One region of the Streptomyces sp. NPDC054842 genome, then DNA from elsewhere that is predicted to be linked to it. Evidence: riboswitches for the same ligand, from Rfam matches in the RefSeq annotation. Region 1 holds a riboswitch; the other holds the start of a gene.
What was found. Region 1 has a riboswitch for thiamine pyrophosphate ahead of thiO (glycine oxidase ThiO). Riboswitches for the same ligand answer to the same signal wherever they lie in the genome.
Positions count from the first base shown of each region.

Region 2: it holds a riboswitch for thiamine pyrophosphate, as region 1 does, so the genes downstream of both, ACWGIS_RS34865 (purine-cytosine permease family protein) here and thiO (glycine oxidase ThiO) in region 1, are expected to answer to the same signal.

Region 1 is NZ_JBSGZN010000022.1:99,304-107,829, reverse strand. It holds gene ACWGIS_RS19155 (phytoene desaturase family protein) at 1-468, shown strand, start outside; gene ACWGIS_RS19150 (SCO2102 family sporulation regulator) at 539-1,438, opposite strand; gene metF (methylenetetrahydrofolate reductase [NAD(P)H]) at 1,462-2,418, opposite strand; gene thiE (thiamine phosphate synthase) at 2,514-3,203, opposite strand; gene ACWGIS_RS19135 (Rv2175c family DNA-binding protein) at 3,292-3,663, opposite strand; gene ACWGIS_RS19130 (NAD(P)/FAD-dependent oxidoreductase) at 3,752-4,975, opposite strand; gene ACWGIS_RS19125 (hypothetical protein) at 5,008-5,355, opposite strand; TPP riboswitch at 5,407-5,519, shown strand; gene thiO (glycine oxidase ThiO) at 5,517-6,713, shown strand; gene thiS (sulfur carrier protein ThiS) at 6,710-6,910, shown strand; gene ACWGIS_RS19110 (thiazole synthase) at 6,914-7,708, shown strand; gene pknB (Stk1 family PASTA domain-containing Ser/Thr kinase) at 7,865-8,526, shown strand, end outside.
Region 2 is NZ_JBSGZN010000076.1:10,503-19,028, reverse strand. It holds gene ACWGIS_RS34870 (pyruvate carboxylase) at 1-2,468, shown strand, start outside; TPP riboswitch at 2,599-2,693, shown strand; gene ACWGIS_RS34865 (purine-cytosine permease family protein) at 2,683-4,083, shown strand; gene thiD (bifunctional hydroxymethylpyrimidine kinase/phosphomethylpyrimidine kinase) at 4,134-4,961, shown strand; gene ACWGIS_RS34855 (DUF4232 domain-containing protein) at 4,988-5,641, opposite strand; gene ACWGIS_RS34850 (serine hydrolase domain-containing protein) at 6,093-7,304, shown strand; gene ACWGIS_RS34845 (alpha/beta fold hydrolase) at 7,301-8,224, opposite strand; gene ACWGIS_RS34840 (anthrone oxygenase family protein) at 8,221-8,526, opposite strand, start outside.

The DNA.
Region 1 (8,526 bases):
GAGTTGAGCCGCCTGTTCGGTGAGGACCCGGGGCTCGCCGCCGCGCCGACGGTGACGGTGCTGCGTCCCGGCGACCCGGCGTCGGCGCCGGACGCGGACCACGAGGCGGTGACGCTGACCACCACCGTCCCGCCGGGCCTGGAGGTGTCCGGGCGGGACGTGGAGCGGCTGCTCGACGTCGCGGAGCGGGCCGTGCCGGGGCTGCGTGACCGTCTCCTGTGGCACGAGGCGCGGACGCCCGCGGACATCGCCGCGGCGACGGGCGCGGCCGGCGGCGCGGTGCCGCCCCCGTCGCTCGCGGCGGCGGACGGGCGGCTGCTGCACCCGTCGAACGGCACGGGTCTGCCGGGCCTGTTCGCCGTGGGCGGCTGGGCGCATCCGGGCGGCGGGCTGCCGCACGCGGGCATGTCGGGCGCGCTGGTGGCGGGTCTCGTCGTGGAGGGGCCGGACTTCCGGGGCTCGCAGTGACCGCGCGGGTCCCGCGGGCGGGGTCCGGTCCGGGCCGGACGGGGCGGGCCCCACGGCGCCGCCGCCGGGGTCAGTACCGGTACTGCTCGTCGTAGCCGGTGTTGCCGTGCCCGTTGCCGTCGCCCTGGTAGGGATACGGCTGCTCCGGCGGGAGTTCGCCGCCGTAGGGGTCATCGGCGTTGCGCTGCTGGGGCACCCAGACACCGCCGGGCGGGGTCTCGCCGGGCTGGCCGCCGCCGTACTGCGACTGGTCGTAGCCCTGCTGGCCGTACTGCTGCTGGCCGCCGTAGGTGGTGTCGTACGAGGCGCTGCCGTAGGTCTGCGTGCCGATGTACGGGTCGGAGTAGGCGGCGTACTGCTGCTGCCCGGTGTCGTAGCCGTACTGCTGCTGGTCGTATCCCGTGTAGCCGTCGTAGGCGTACGCCTGCTGGTTCTGGGACTGGTCGGCACTGCCGTAGGACTGCTGGGCCGCGTAGGCGTTCTCGTCGTAGACGCCGTAGGAGCCGGTGTCGTCGGGCAGCGGCTGCGGCTCGTACACGGCGGTGGCCTCGGCGGCCGGGGCGGCGGAGGCGGGCTGCGCCGGGGTGAAGACGTCGTCCGGGTCGTAGTCGTCGTCCGGCGCGTAGGACGGACGGGCGGCCGGCTCCTGGCCGGAGTCCTCCGGCGCCAGGTCCTCGCGGTCCGGCTCCCCGCGGCGCCGCTTGCTGGCGCCGGGACGGCCGCCGATCGCCCAGCCCGTGGAGAAGCCGCGGCGGAAGGAGAGCGTCACGTACGTCTGGCCGACCGCGAAGGCGGCGGCGCCCAGGCCGATGACCACCACGGAGGGGATCAGCACGCCGAGCACGACGCAGAGGAAGCCGCCGAAGGCGAGCAGCCGCCAGCGCAGCCGCGCCTTGTACTGCAGCAGCACCTCACCCAGCAGCCACAGCGCGACCATCCCGAACGCGATGTAGAGGACCGTCCAGCCCATGTACGCCCCTCTCCCAGTAACCGCTACGCAGTGTGTCGCACACCGGCGCGGTCGGTCCAGGCCCGCTGTGGGTGGTGCAGGCCCAGGTTCTCGTAGATCTCCAGTGTCGCCGTGGAGTTGTTGAGCGTGATGAAGTGCAGACCGGGAACTCCCTCGGCCAGCAGTCGCGCGCAGAACTCGGTGGCGAACTCGATGCCAATGGAGCGTACAGCCGCCGGATCGTCTTTGGCTGTGAGGATCCGCTCTTTCAGCTCGGCCGGGATGGAGGCGTTGCTGAGCTGCGGCAACCGTTCCAGCATCCGCACGCTGGTGACCGGCATCACCTCGGGGATCACCGGCGTGCCGCAGCCGGCCGCGGAGACGCGGTCGCGCAGCCGCAGGTACGACTCCGGCCGGAAGAACATCTGGGTGATCGCGTAGTCCGCGCCGGCGCGGCACTTGTCGACGAAGTGGGCGACGTCCAGGTCCCATTCCGCGGACCGCGGGTGCATTTCGGGGAAGGCAGCGACGCCGACGCAGAAGTCACCGGACTCCTTGATCAGCCGCACCAGGTCGGCCGCGTAGGTCAGGCCCTTGGGGTGCGGCACCCAGTCGCCCATGGGGTCGCCGGGCGGGTCGCCGCGGACCGCGAGCATGTTGCGGATCCCGGCGTCCGCGTACTGACCGATGATGTTGCGCAGTTCGGCGACGGAGTGGTTCACCGCGGTCAGGTGGGCGACCGGGGTGAGCGTGGTGTCGGCGACGATCTGCTGGGTCTCCCGGACCGTGCCCGCGCGCGTGGAGCCGCCCGCGCCGTAGGTCACGGAGACGAAGTCGGGTGCGACGGCCTCGACCCGGCGCAGGGCGTTCCACAGGTTCCGCTCGCCCTTGGGGGTCTTCGGCGCGGAGAACTCGAACGAGTACGTCTTCTTGCCGGTCGCGAGCATGTCGCGCACGGTACGTGCGCGGTCAGTCCTGGTGGAAGCAGATCCGAGGGCCATGTTCGCAGGTTAGCCAGGGGATGCCGCCACCCCAACCGAACCGATGATATTTGTCCGATTTGTCGACTTCTTGTCCACCCTTCGGACACTCAGCGTCACCCTCCGCCGTCCCACACCCCGCGCAGCCGCTTGGCGAACTCGCCCGCCGCCGCTCCCGGGTCGTCGGCCTCCGTGATCGCCCGGACGACCACGACCCGGCGGGCGCCCGCCTCCAGGACCTGGTCGAGATTGCCCAGGTCGATGCCGCCGATGGCGAACCAGGGGCGGCCGGTGCCGAGCGACGCCGTGTGCCGGACCAGATCGAGGCCGGGGGCGTGGCGGCCGGGCTTGGTGGGGGTGGGCCAGCAGGGGCCCGTGCAGAAGTAGTCGACGCCCTGCTGGACGGCGGCGGCCTCGGCCTCGGACTCCGCGTGCGTGGAGCGGCCGATCAGGATGTCGTCGCCGAGGATCGCGCGGGCCGCGGGGACCGGCAGGTCGCCCTGGCCCAGGTGCAGGATCGCGGCGCCGGCCGGATGCCGCGCGCGGCTCGCGTGGGCCACGTCCGCCCGGTCGTTCACCGAGAGCAGCGCGCCGTGGCGGCGGCACTTCTCGGCGAACAGCTCCAGGTACTCGAGCTCCTCCGCCGCCTCCAGGCTCTTGTCCCGCAGCTGCACGAGGTCGACACCGCCGGCCAGGACCGCGTCGAGGAACTCCGGGAGGTCGCCCTGGCGCCTGCGGGCGTCCGTGCACAGGTAGAGGCGGGCGTCGGCGAGCTGGGCGCGGGCGGCGGCACCGGTCTCGGGCATGGCTGGGTCCCCCGTGGTCGGTGGTGTACGGACCACGGCGGCCGGGCGGGCCGGCGGGCCGTGGTCCGTACACCGGAAGGTGGTCGGATCAGACGGCGAGCGCCTGGGCGCGGCGCTTCACCTCCGTGCCGCGATTCTCGCTCAGAGCCTGCGCGGGGGTGCCGGGCAGGGTCGAGTCGGGGGTGAAGAGCCACTCGAGCATCTCTTCGTCGGTGAAGCCGTCGTCCCGCAGGAGCGTCAAGGTGCCGGACAGGCCCTTGACGACCTTCTGCTCGGCCCCGTCGATGAAGGCGGCGGGGACGTGCAGCGCGCGGTTCTCACCACGGCGTACGGCGATGAGCTGGCCGTCCTTGACCAGCTGCCGGACGCGGGTCACCTCGACGCCGAGCAGTTCGGCGATGTCGGGGAGGGTGAGCCAGGCGGGGACGAGAGCATCGATCTTTGCGTCAATCTCGGTCACGGGACAAGCCTGCCATCTGGGACCGACAGTCGGAAGCCGGGCCCGTCCGACCTGGGGAGGAGCGAGCGCGCGCGGACCGCGGGACGGCCTACGCCGCCGCCGTCTTCAGCGGCTTCGACGGGTCCGTCAGCGCGTCCGCGTCCATCGGCGTACCGGCCTCGATCAGCTTGCGTCCCTGGGCCAGGTCCCGGGGCCGGCCCACGGCGAGCAGGGCGACCAGGCGGCCCTCGCGGAGCCAGCAGACCGTCCAGGCGGCGCCCGAGGGGTCGCCGCGCCACAGGGTCCTGTCGGCGCCGGCGTGGTGGCCGATGTACTGGACGAAGCGGCCGAACTGCTCGGACCAGAAGTAGGGCACCGGGTCGTACGCCGCGGGGGCCTCGCCGATGATGTTCGCCGCCACGGTGCGCGGCCCCTGGAGCGCGTTGTCCCAGTGGTGGACCAGCAGGCGCCCCTCGTAGCGGCCCGACGGGAAGGAGGCGCAGTCGCCGACCGCGTAGACGTCGGGCGCGGAGGTGCGCAGGTGGGCGTCGGCCACGATCTCGCCCTGGGCGCCGAGTTCGATACCGGAGCCGGTGAGCCAGCCGGTCGCGGGGCGGGCCCCGATGCCGACGACGACCGCGCCCGCGGGCACCCGCGAACCGTCGTCGAGGACGACCGCGCCGGGCTCGACGCGCTCCACGCGCGCGTGGGTGCGCAGCGCGGCCCCGCTGTCGGCGTACCAGGCGGCCATGGGGGCGGCCACCTCGGGAGGCAGCGCACCGGCGAGCGGCCGGTCGGCGGCCTCGACGACGGTCACCGCGCATCCGGCCTCGCGGGCCGCGGTCGCGAACTCGGCGCCGATCCAGCCCGCTCCGACGACCACGATGTCGTGCTGCTCGGCGAGCACCGGGCGCAGCCGCTCGGCGTCGTCCAGGGTGCGCAGCAGATGGACTCCGGGGATGCCTTCGGTGCCCGGCAGCCGAATCGGTTCCGCCCCGGTCGCGATCACCAGGACGTCGTACGGCACGGGCCCGTCGGCGGTGTCCAGTTCGTGCTCCGCGGGGCGTACGCCGAGCACCTCGCAGCCGAGCCGCAGCCCGATGCCGAGCGCCTCGAAGTCGACGTCGAAGGCGGAGCCCTCGGCCTTGCCGAGCAGCACGGCCTTGGACAGCGGCGGACGGTCGTAGGGCTGGTGCGGCTCCCCGCCGATCAGGGTCACCGTGCCGGTGAAGCCCTGTTCCCGCAGGGCGACCGCGGTCTGCACCCCGGCCATGCCCGCGCCCACGACGACGACCCGCCGTGCCGTGTCCCCGGACTGCGTCTGCTCGCTCACGTGATCACCATAGACACCTGACACGGCGTCAGTCACCGGGCGTGGGCGATCTCCTCCACCACGCTCGTCCCGCTGCCCTCCTGCGACTCCCACTGCCAGTTCTCCTCAAGCCGTACCCGTCCGTCGGCCAGCTCGACGACCTGGGACACGCAGTGCCCGGAGGAGGTCGTTCCGTCGTGCTTCAGCTGCACGTACCGGAAGTCGAGGCGGTCACCCTCACGACTACCCACGAGATGACCTCGTACGACATCGCCGCCCGCGTACTCGGCCCAGATCCGCCCGTCCCGCTCGTGGTAGGTGAACCGGGTGCGGGTGCCGACCTGTCCCGGGGCCTGGTCGGCGACCGGGGCGAGGACGAGGCCGTCGAGCGAGCGGGCCATGCGGGGAGCTCCTCTACTGGGGTCCGGGGCGACGGGCTAGGGTGGCCAACGTAAAGCACACGCGGGAGCCCGGACGCACCGGGCTGAGAGGGAGGCTGGACGGCCTCCGACCGTACGAACCTGATCCGGGTCATGCCGGCGAAGGGAGGGGCTGGACGCCCATGTCGCGTACCTCACAGTCCACGGACACCGCACGCGGGTCCTCGGGTCCGCCGGACGTCCTCGTGGTGGGCGGGGGCATCATCGGTCTGGTGACCGCCTGGCGGGCCGCGCAGCGCGGGCTCACCACCGCGGTCGTGGACCCCGAGCCGGGCGGCGGCGCCGCGCAGGTGGCCGCCGGCATGCTGGCCGCCGTCACCGAACTCCACTACGGCGAGCAGACGTTGCTCGGCCTCAACCTGGCCTCCGCCGAGCGCTACCCCGACTTCGTGGCGGAGCTGACCGAGGTCACCGGCCTCGGCCTCGGCTACCGCCGCTGCGGCACACTCGCCGTCGCGCTCGACGCCGACGACCGCGCCCACCTGCGCGAACTGCACGCGCTGCAGCGCCGGTCGGGCCTGGAGTCGGAGTGGCTCAGCGGACGTGACTGCCGCCGGCTGGAGCCGATGCTCGCACCGGGCGTGCGCGGCGGGCTGCGGGTGGACGGCGACCACCAGGTCGATCCGCGCCGGCTCGCCGCCGCGCTCGTCGTGGCCTGCGAGCGCGCCGGGGTGGTCCTGCACCGGACCTGGGCCGAGCGGCTGAGCGTCGTCCGGGGCCGGGCCACCGGGGTGGTCACCGCGGACGGCGGCGCGCTGCCGGCCGGCCGGGTCGTCCTCGCCGGGGGCAGCCTGAGCGGACGGCTGGCGGGCGTCCCCGACGACCTGCTGCCGCCGGTGCGCCCGGTGAAGGGGCAGGTGCTGCGGCTGACCGTGCCGCGGCCGTACGCGCCGTTCCTCAGCCGGACCGTGCGCGCCGTCGTGCGGGGCAGCCACGTCTACCTGGTGCCGCGCGAGAACGGCGAGCTGGTCGTCGGCGCCACCAGCGAGGAGCTGGGCTGGGACACCACGGTCACCGCGGGCGGTGTGTACGAGCTGCTGCGCGACGCCCACGAACTGGTCCCCGGGATCACGGAACTGCCGCTGACCGAGACCCGCGCCGGGCTGCGCCCCTGCTCGCCGGACAACGCCCCGCTGCTCGGGCCCACCGGACTGGACGGCCTGCTGCTGGCCACCGGCCACCACCGCAACGGCGTGCTGCTCACCCCGGTCACCGGCGACGCCATGGCGCACGTCCTGACCACCGGTGAACTCCCGGACGTGGCACGCCCGTTCACCCCCCGACGCTTCAGCACCGCCCGCACGGAGCAGCCCGCATGAACATCTTCGTCAACGGGGAGCGCCGGCACGTCGCCCCGGGCACCGCGCTCGACGCCCTCGTCGCGACCCTCACCGCGGCCCCGTCCGGTGTCGCCGCCGCCCTGAACGAGACCGTCGTCCCGCGCCGTCAGTGGGCCGGCACGGCCCTCGCCGACGGGGACCGCGTCGAAGTACTCACCGCCGTCCAAGGAGGCTGACCCATGGCCGACGACCCCTTCGTCCTCGGCGGCACGTCCTACGCGTCCCGCCTGATCATGGGTACCGGCGGCGCCCCCAGCCTGGACCTGCTGGAGCGCTCCCTGGTGGCCTCGGGCACGGAGCTGACCACGGTCGCGATGCGCCGGGTCGATCCGCGGGCGCACGGTTCGGTGCTGTCCGTCCTGGACCGGCTCGGCATCCGGGTCCTGCCGAACACGGCGGGCTGCTTCACGGCGGGCGAGGCGGTCCTCACCGCCCGGCTCGCTCGGGAGGCCCTCGGCACCGACCTGGTCAAACTGGAGGTCATCGCGGACGAGCGCACGTTGCTGCCGGACCCGATCGAGCTGCTGGACGCCGCCGAGACGCTGGTCGACGACGGGTTCACGGTGCTGCCGTACACGAACGACGACCCGGTGCTGGCGCGGAAGCTGGAGGACGTCGGCTGCGCCGCGATCATGCCGCTGGGCTCGCCCATCGGCTCCGGCCTCGGTATCCGCAACCCGCACAACTTCCAGCTGATCGTGGAGCACGCGCGTGTGCCGGTCATCCTGGACGCGGGCGCCGGGACCGCGTCGGACGCCGCGCTCGCCATGGAGCTGGGGTGCGCGGGTGTGATGCTCGCCTCGGCCGTGACCCGGGCTCAGGAGCCGGTGCTGATGGCCGACGCCATGCGGCACGCGGTCGAGGCGGGGCGGCTGGCGTACCGGGCGGGCCGCATCCCGCGCCGGCACTTCGCGGAGGCGTCCTCCCCGGTGGAGGGGCGTGCGCGGCTGGACCCGGAGCGCCCCGCCTTCTAGGGCGCTGCGCGAGCGTTCCGGCGTTCGTCCCGGGGCGGGCCGCCCGGACCGGCCCGCCTCGGACAGGCCACACGACAGTCACAGGTCTGCTGCATTCCGCCCCCGGAAAGAGCGGACCGGGTGGGCGTGACGGTGGCGGCTCGTAGACTCACCTGCGTGGATACGACCCTTCAGGACCCGCTTGTCGGGCAGGTGCTCGACGGCCGCTACCGCGTCGACGCGCGGATCGCGGTCGGCGGGATGGCCACGGTCTACCGGGCCCTGGACACCCGCCTCGACCGCGTGCTCGCGCTCAAGGTGATGCACCCGGCGCTGGCCGCCGACGCCTCCTTCGTCGAGCGGTTCATCCGGGAGGCCAAGTCCGTCGCCCGGCTCGCCCACCCGAACGTGGTGCAGGTCTTCGACCAGGGGACGGACGGGTCGTACGTCTACCTGGCCATGGAGTACGTCGCCGGGTGCACCCTGCGCGACGTGCTGCGCGAGCGCGGGGCGCTCCAGCCGCGGGCCGCGCTCGACATCCTGGAGCCGGTCCTCGCCGCGCTCGGCGCCGCCCACCGGGCCGGTTTCGTGCACCGCGACATGAAGCCGGAGAACGTCCTGATAGGGGACGACGGCCGGGTCAAGGTGGCGGACTTCGGTCTCGTGCGCGCCGTGGACACGGTGACGAACACCACGGGGTCCGTCCTCGGCACCGTCTCCTACCTCGCCCCCGAGCAGGTGGAGCACGGCACGGCGGACCCCCGCGTCGACGTGTACGCCTGCGGTGTCGTCCTGTACGAGATGCTCACCGGCGACAAGCCGCACTCCGGCGACTCCCC
Region 2 (8,526 bases), on a different contig from region 1:
TCACCGACGTCGACCTCGTCCAGGCCCAGCTGCGCATCGCCGCCGGTGAGACGCTGGCCGACCTCGGCCTCTCGCAGGAGACGGTCACCCTGCACGGCGCCGCCCTCCAGTGCCGGATCACCACCGAGGACCCGGCCAACGGCTTCCGCCCGGACACCGGCAGGATCAGCGCCTACCGCTCGCCCGGCGGCTCCGGCATCCGGCTCGACGGCGGCACCACCCACGCCGGTACGGAGATCAGCGCCCACTTCGACTCCATGCTGGTCAAGCTCACCTGCCGGGGCCGCGACTTCGACACCGCGATCGGCCGGGCCCGGCGTGCCGTGGCCGAGTTCCGCATCCGCGGCGTCGCCACGAACATCCCGTTCCTCCAGGCCGTCCTCGACGACCCGGACTTCCGCGCCGGCCGCGTCACGACGTCGTTCATCGAGCGCCGGCCGCATCTGCTGACGGCACGCCACTCCGCCGACCGCGGCACCAAGCTGCTCACCTACCTCGCCGACGTCACCGTCAACAAGCCGCACGGCGAACGCCCCCAGTCCGTCGACCCCGGCACAAAGATCCCGGTGGTGCCCGCCACGGAACCGCCCGCGGGCTCCCGGCAGCTCCTGGTCCGGCTCGGCCCCGAGGGCTTCGCCCGCCGGCTGCGCGAGTCACCGACCATCGGCGTCACCGACACCACGTTTCGCGACGCCCACCAGTCGCTCCTCGCCACCCGGGTCCGCACCAAGGACATGCTCGCCATCGCCCCCGTGGTCGCCCGGACCCTGCCCGAGCTGCTGTCCCTGGAGTGCTGGGGCGGCGCCACCTACGACGTGGCCCTGCGCTTCCTCGCCGAGGACCCCTGGGAGCGGCTGGCCGCACTGCGCGAGGCGGTGCCGAACATCTGCCTGCAGATGCTGCTGCGCGGCCGCAACACCGTGGGCTACACCCCGTACCCGACCGAGGTCACCGACGCCTTCGTGCAGGAGGCCGCGGCCACCGGCATCGACATCTTCCGCGTCTTCGACGCGCTGAACGACGTCGGGCAGATGCGGCCCGCCATCGACGCCGTCCGGGAGACCGGGACGGCCGTCGCCGAGGTCGCCCTCTGCTACACGTCCGACCTGTCCGACCCCTCCGAGCGGCTCTACACCCTCGACTACTACCTCCGTCTGGCCGAGCAGATCGTCGAGGCGGGCGCGCACGTCCTGGCCGTGAAGGACATGGCCGGGCTGCTGCGGGCGCCGGCCGCGGCGACCCTCGTCTCGGCGCTGCGCCGCGAGTTCGAGCTGCCGGTGCACATCCACACCCACGACACGGCGGGCGGCCAGCTCGCCACGTACCTCGCCGCGATCCAGGCCGGCGCCGACGCGGTCGACGGAGCGGTCGCGTCGATGGCGGGCACCACCTCGCAGCCGTCCCTGTCGGGCATCGTCGCCGCGACCGACTACTCCGAGCGGCCCACCGGGCTCAGCCTGAAGGCCGTGGGCGACCTGGAGCCGTACTGGGAGAGCGTCCGCAGGATCTACGCGCCCTTCGAGGCGGGGCTCGCCTCCCCGACCGGGCGGGTCTACCACCACGAGATCCCCGGCGGCCAGCTGTCCAACCTGCGCACGCAGGCGGTCGCGCTGGGCCTCGGCGACCGCTTCGAGGACATCGAGGCGATGTACGCCGCAGCCGACCGCATCCTCGGTCACCTGGTGAAGGTCACCCCGTCCTCGAAGGTGGTGGGCGACCTCGCGCTCCACCTCGTCGGCGCCGGAGTCTCACCGGAGGACTTCGAGGCCAACCCGAACCGGTTCGACATCCCCGACTCCGTGATCGGCTTCCTGCGGGGCGAGTTGGGCAACCCGCCCGGCGGATGGCCGGAGCCGTTCCGCACCCGGGCGCTGGAGGGCCGAGCCGCCCCGAAGCCGCAGCAGGAGCTCACCGCGGACGACCGCGAGGGCCTCGCGAAGGACCGGCGAGCGACACTCAACCGGCTGCTGTTCCCGGGCCCCACAAGGGAGTTCGAGACGCACCGCCAGACCTACGGCGACACCAGCGTGCTGGACAGCAAGGACTTCTTCTACGGGCTCCGCCCGGGGAAGGAGTACGCCGTCGATCTCGAACCGGGCGTGCGGCTGCTCATCGAGCTGGAGGCCGTGGGCGAGGCCGACGAGCGCGGCATGCGGACCGTGATGTCCGCGCTCAACGGCCAACTGCGCCCGATCCAGGTGCGCGACACCGCCGTGTCCTCCGACATCCCGGCGACGGAGAAGGCCGACCGGGCCAACCCCGGTCACGTCGCCGCGCCGTTCGCCGGTGTGGTGACCCTCGCGGTCGCCGAGGGCGACGAGGTGGAGGCGGGCGCCACCGTCGCCACCATCGAGGCGATGAAGATGGAGGCCTCGGTCACCGCCCCGAAGTCCGGGAAGGTGTCGCGGCTGGCCATCAACCGCATCCAGCAGGTGGAGGGCGGCGACCTGCTCGTCGAGATCGCCTGATCCCGTACCCGCCGGACCCGGCCGCGCGGCCCGTCCGGCCGCTCCGCCGCACGTGACGCAGGGGTGCCGTGCCGACCAGTGCCCACCCGGGCCGGTCGGAACGGCACCCCTGTGGCTATCCTGTCCGGCGTAACCGGACACGGGGTGCCCCGCACGAGGGCTGAGATCACACCCGTCGAACCTGAACCAGTTAGGACTGGCGGAGGGATGTCTCATGTCGTTGCCGCATGCCCGTGGCGAGGTGGCCGTCGCAGGCCCGCAGCGCGCGTTCGACGGGCGGATGCCCGCCGCCCCCGGTGACCTGCGGGTCGAGGCGCGGGGCATAGCGCCCGTTCCCGAGGACGCCCGCTACGGCGGCCCCGGGCGGCTGTTCACCGTGTGGTTCGCGCCCAACCTGACCATGACCGGGGTGTTCACCGGCACCGTCGGCGCCGCGCTCGGCCTCGACTTCGCCACCGCGCTCGCCGCCGTCGTCCTCGGCACCCTCCTCGGCGCCGTGCCGACCGCCTACCTCGGCACCTGGGGCAGCGTGACCGTCACGGCCCAACTCCCGCTGTCCCGGCTCGCGTTCGGCCCCGCCGTCGTACTGCCCGGCGCCCTCCAGTGGCTGTCGTCGATCGCCTGGGACGCCCTGATCGGCCTGTTCGGCGGGGACGCCCTGGCCCAGCTGTGCGGCTGGCCGTTCTGGGCCGGCGTCCTGGTCGTGATGGCCGCGCAAGGAGGGCTCGGGGTCCTCGGGTACGAGGCGATCCACCGCCTCCAGACCGTCATGACCTTCGCCCTCGGCGCCGCCCTCCTCGGCCTCACGGCCAGACTGGCGACCGGCGACCCGCACCTCGCCACGGCCACCGTGCACGGCGCCGACCGCGCCGGTGCCTTCGTCCTGACCTGCGCCGTCGCGCTGAGCCTCGCCCTGTCCTGGGCTCCCTACGCCAGCGACTTCAGCCGCTACCTGCCGCGCACCGCGTCCCGGCCCCGGATGTTCTGGTGCACGCTGCTCGGTCTCGCCGTCTCCTTCGTCGCCGTGCAGGCGCTCGGACTGTGGGGCGCGTCCGTCTTCACCGACCAGACCGCCCACGGCGTCGACACGCTGCTCGGCGGCGGAGTGCCCGGCGCCCTCGGACTGCTCGCCGTGGCGCTCGCCGCCCTGTGCAGCAACGCCATGAACGACTACAGCGGCTCCCTGGCCCTGCAGACCATGGGCGTGCGGCTGCCCCGCCCCGTCGCCGCCGCCCTCGCCGCCGCGCTCGGCTTCCCGCTCGTGCTGTGGATGCACGCCGCGGACACCACCGCCCGCTTCCAGAACGTCCTCCTCCTCGTCGGCTACTGGATCCCCGGGTTCGTCGCCGTCGTGGCCGTCGACTGGATCGTGCGCGGCAGGGCCCGCGGCGGCGCACCGGTCGACCTCGCCGCCGAGGAGGCCCGCCCGCGGCCCTGGTGGCCCGCGCTCACCGCGTTCGCCGTCGCCTTCGCCGCCGCCGTCCCGTTCATGAGCACCAGCCTGTACGTCGGACCGGTGGCCGAGGCCCTGCACGGCGCCGACCTCGCCTACCCCGTGGCCTTCGCCGCGGCCCTCGTGGTCTACGCCCCGCTGCGCCTGCGCGCCCGCCGCTGACCGGGCGCCCCCGCCGCCGCACGCCCCCTTCCCCGTACGGAGAACCAGGTATGACTCCCTCCAGCGGCCCCGCCGCACCGTCCGTCGCGCCGCCCCGCGTCCTGACCGTCGCCGGTTCGGACTCCGGTGGCGGCGCCGGCATCCAGGCCGACCTCAAGACGATGCTCGCGCTCGGCGCCCACGGCATGAGCGTGCTGACCGCGGTCACCGCGCAGAACTCCGTCGGCGTCCAGGGCGCCTGGGAGCTCCCGGCCGACGCGGTACGCGCGCAGTACCGCAGCGTCGTGGACGACATCGGGGTGCAGGCCGTGAAGACCGGCATGCTCGCCTCGGCCGAACTCGTGCGCACCGTCGCCGACTTGCTGGCCGGGACCACCGCGCCGGTGGTCGTGGACCCGGTGAGCGTCTCCAAGCACGGCGACCGGCTGCTGGCGGACGAGGCCCTGGACGCCGTACGCACCGCCCTGCTGCCCGTGGCGACGGTGGCCACCCCGAACCTGGACGAGACGGCGCAGCTCACGGGCGTCCGCGCCACGGACGAGCGAGGTATGTCCGAGGCGGCGGAACGGCTGCTGGCGTACGGGCCGCGCTGGGTCCTGGTGAAGGGCGGGCACCTGCCCGGCGAGGCGGTGGACCTGCTCACCGACGGCCGCGAGGAGCACTGGCTGCGCGCGCCCCGCCACGACAACCGCCATACCCACGGCACCGGTTGCACCCTGGCCTCCGCGGTGGCCGTCGGCCTGGCGCGGGGGCTGCCGGTGCCGGACGCGGTGCGGCACGCGAAGGACTACGTCACCGGCGCGATAGCCGCGGGCTTCCCGCTGGGCGCGGGTCTGGGCCCGGTCGACCACGGCTGGCGGCTGCGCGCGAACCGCTGAACGGCGTTGCGCCCGCGGCACGTTCGTCAGGCGCCGGGGCCGGTGCGCAGGACTGTCAGGGAGACCGTGGAGGCGTTGCCCGACACGGGGACCTCGCCGTGCGTCCACCGCACCCGGAGCGAGGCCCTCTCGTCGGGCGGCGTGACCAGGAGGGCGTCAGGTACCGCGGTCCTGGCGCCGCTGATCCCGGGGTTGGAGAAGGTCAGGCCGGCCAGGGCGCTCTGCCCCGGCGCCAGGGTGACCGTCCTCGGCGTCTCCGGCGACCGCTTGGGGTCCGGGCCGAGCTGCTTGCCGGACGCGTCGACGAAGGCCGCGCCGGGGAACCCGCGCACGGTGCAGGTCCGCGAGGAGCCGTTGGTCAGGACGACGGGGAAGTTCTCCTGTCCGGCGCCCGGGTCGTTGTCCCCGACCGAGGCGCGCAGTTCGGAGGTGTGGCACCTACCGCCCGGGGTGCCGCTGCCGGCCGGGCTCGGGGCGGACGCCGAGGTCCGGCTCGTTCCGGTCGGTGTCGCGTCGCCGCCCGGACTCGCCGCGGCGGTCGAACCGGCGTCCGACGTGGGCGTACCGGAGGCCGCCCCGGCCGTGCCGGATGCCTCCGTCGGCGTACCGCTCGGGCCGTCGTCACCGCCGCAGCCCGTCAGCAGCCCGAGCAACGCGAGGCCCACGAGCGCCGCCGGCATCCGGGAGCGGGAGGCCGTACGCCGGGTCCGGGCCGCGTCCGGCCGGTCGGTGCCGTCGCGCAGGTAGGTCGTCATGCCACAACTCCTCGGATCGCACCGCACCCACGGCACGCGACGACCGTGTCGTCCACCGCGCGCGCCACGACGCGTTCTGCCCCGTCACCGCGCTCCGACGCACCCCGGCACCCCGAAGTTCGCGGAATCGGCCTACGGTCCGCGCCGGAAGCCGCGCCCGTACGGCGGCCTGCGCCAGCGGCGCACCGCCCCCGTCTCCGCAGGCTCCCGCAACCGTCCGAGGGCGCGTCCCAGGCGCCTGACCTGGCGCGGAGCCGCGGCGTGAGCCGGTGGCGCCGAACGGGTGGACTCGCAGGGACGCGTACCGGGCCGGGACCTCCGTCCCGGGTCCGGATGGGACGTTGCCCCTCGAACCCCGACCTGGAAGAGGTCCCCTGTGCGACGTACCCCCTCCCGCCGCCTGTTCGCCGCATCGCTGCTGGTGGCGTCCATCCTGGCTCCCATCACCGCGATCCCCGCCACGGCCGACCACGCCGTGGTCGCCGACCGCTTCGACAACGACAAGAAGAAGCACAAGACCCCACCGGACGGACTCGGCCGGAAACTGACCGCCCGGCTGGACAAGGCCGTCGAGAAGGTCCGCCGGCAGGCCGGCATCCCCGGCGTCGTCGTCGGCCTGTGGATGCCCGGCAAGGGCAGCTACGTCCGCGCGACCGGCCTCGCCGACACCGGGACCGGTGAGCCGATGACCACCCGCGAGTACGTCCGGATCGGCAGCGAGACCAAGACCTTCACGGTCACCGCGCTGCTCAAGCTCGTCGAGGACGGCCGCATCGGCCTCGACGACCCCATCGCGGAATACATCGACGGCGTGCCGAACGGCGACCACATCACCCTGCGGCACCTGGCCGAGATGCGCAGCGGCCTGTACCCGTACAGCGACGACCCGGACTTCGACCACGACCTGTTGAGCGACCCGAACCGCTACTTCTCCCCGGAGGAGCTGCTCGAGTACGGCTACCGGCACGAGAACACGTTCGCGCCGGGGAAGAAGTTCGAGTACAACAACAGCAACCTGATCCTGCTCGGCCTCGTGATCGAGAAGGTCACCGGCCACCGCCTCGCCGACGTCATCGAGAGGCGGGTGCTGCGTCCGGCCCACCTGCGCCACACGCTGTTCCCCGAGGGCGCCGAGTTCCCCGAGCCGCACCCGCGGGGGTACACGAACCAGACCCTGAGCGGCGAGGTCGCCGACTCCACGGACTGGGACCCGAGTTGGGCCTGGGCGGCCGGCGCGATGATCTCGAACCTGCACGACCTGCACCGCTGGGCCAAGATCGTCGCGACGGGTGAGCTGATCAGCCCGCAGCTCCAGGCGGAACGGCTCAAGACGCTGCCGACCGGCCACCCCGGCACCACCTACGGCCTCGGCATCTTCAAGTCCGACGGCTGGATCGGGCACAACGGCTCCATCCCCGGCTACGAGACGGTGACCGTCTACCTGCCGTCGAAGAAGGCCACGCTGGTGGTCATGATCAACACCGACATCACGGTCGGCGGGCAGGAGCCGTCCACCCTCGTCGCCCGGGCGGTCACCGAGATCGTGACCCCGAAGAACGTCTACGCCCGCCCGGTCCCCCCGAGTTAGGGCACTGGTACGGCTGCCCGGCCGGCCGGCCCGACCGGCCGGGCGAACGCCCCCGCGCGACGTCGGGGGCGGGGCGGTGTGCCGGGTGTCCCGGCGAACTCCCGGATCAGCCGGGCGAGCCGTGCGGGCCGGTCGAGCGGGACGAGCGTGTAGCTGTCCGGCACCTCCACCAGCCACGCGTGCGGCAGGAGTTGGGCCAGTCGCCGCCCGTGCTCGGGCGGCATCACCCGGTCCTCGGCCGCCCAGACCACCAGCACCGGCCGCTCGAAGGCGGCCAGCCGCCCGGCCGCGGCGAGCAGGAAGCCGGTGTCCGCCGCGGCCGCGCGCAGCAGCCGGACGGTGTCGCGGCGGACCCCGGGCAGCTCCGTCACCGGCCGCACCCACCGCGCCGTGGCGGCGTCCCCTCGTCGGGTCAGCCATCCGAACGCGATCGGAAGCCGCCGCACGGCCTTCAGCCGCAGCTGCCGCATGAACAGCCCGAACAGCCACGGCGACAGCCGGCCGGCGAGCAGCAGCGTCCTCCCGGTCGCACCCGGCGGGAAGTTGTCGAAGGCGTCGCAGGACACGAGGACGGCCCGCCGCACCCGCGGCGCTCCGTCGGCCAGGAGCAGCTGGACGAGCGCCCCACCCGTGTCGTTGCCCACCAGCACGACGTCGCGCAGATCGAGGCGGTCCAGGAGTTCCGCCACCAGGCGCGCCACCCCGGGCAGCGACAGGTCGGCCCCGGACCGCAGCGGGTGACGGTGCGCGCCGAGGGGGAGCGTCGGCGCCACGCACCGGTGGTCGGCCGACAGGTCGGCGAGCGGCCCGTCCCGAAGGGAGGCGTCCATGAGCAGCCCGTGGAGCAGCACCACCACGGGCCCGTCGCCGCCGGTGTCCTCGTAGGCGATCGTCCCGGCGGACAGCTCGATCTCCCTCACGTGCTCTCCTCCATGACCGGCTCCGGAGCCCCGGCTGCCGCCACCCGCTCCGGCACCGGGTGCGCGGAGGGCCGGCGACCGGTGCGGGCGGCGCCGGTCGCCACCCGGCCCAGCAGTACGAAGGCGGCCAGGGCGGCGCCCGTCCGGACGGCGTGGGCGAGCTGCCAGCGGTCGCGCACGCCGGCCCAGTCCGCCGGCGGTGCCTGCGCCTGCCAGTCGAGCTGGTCTGCGTTGACGGGCAGATTGAGGACGAGCGTCGTGACCAGCACGCTCAGCAGCAGGACGAACGCCGTCGCCGTCGG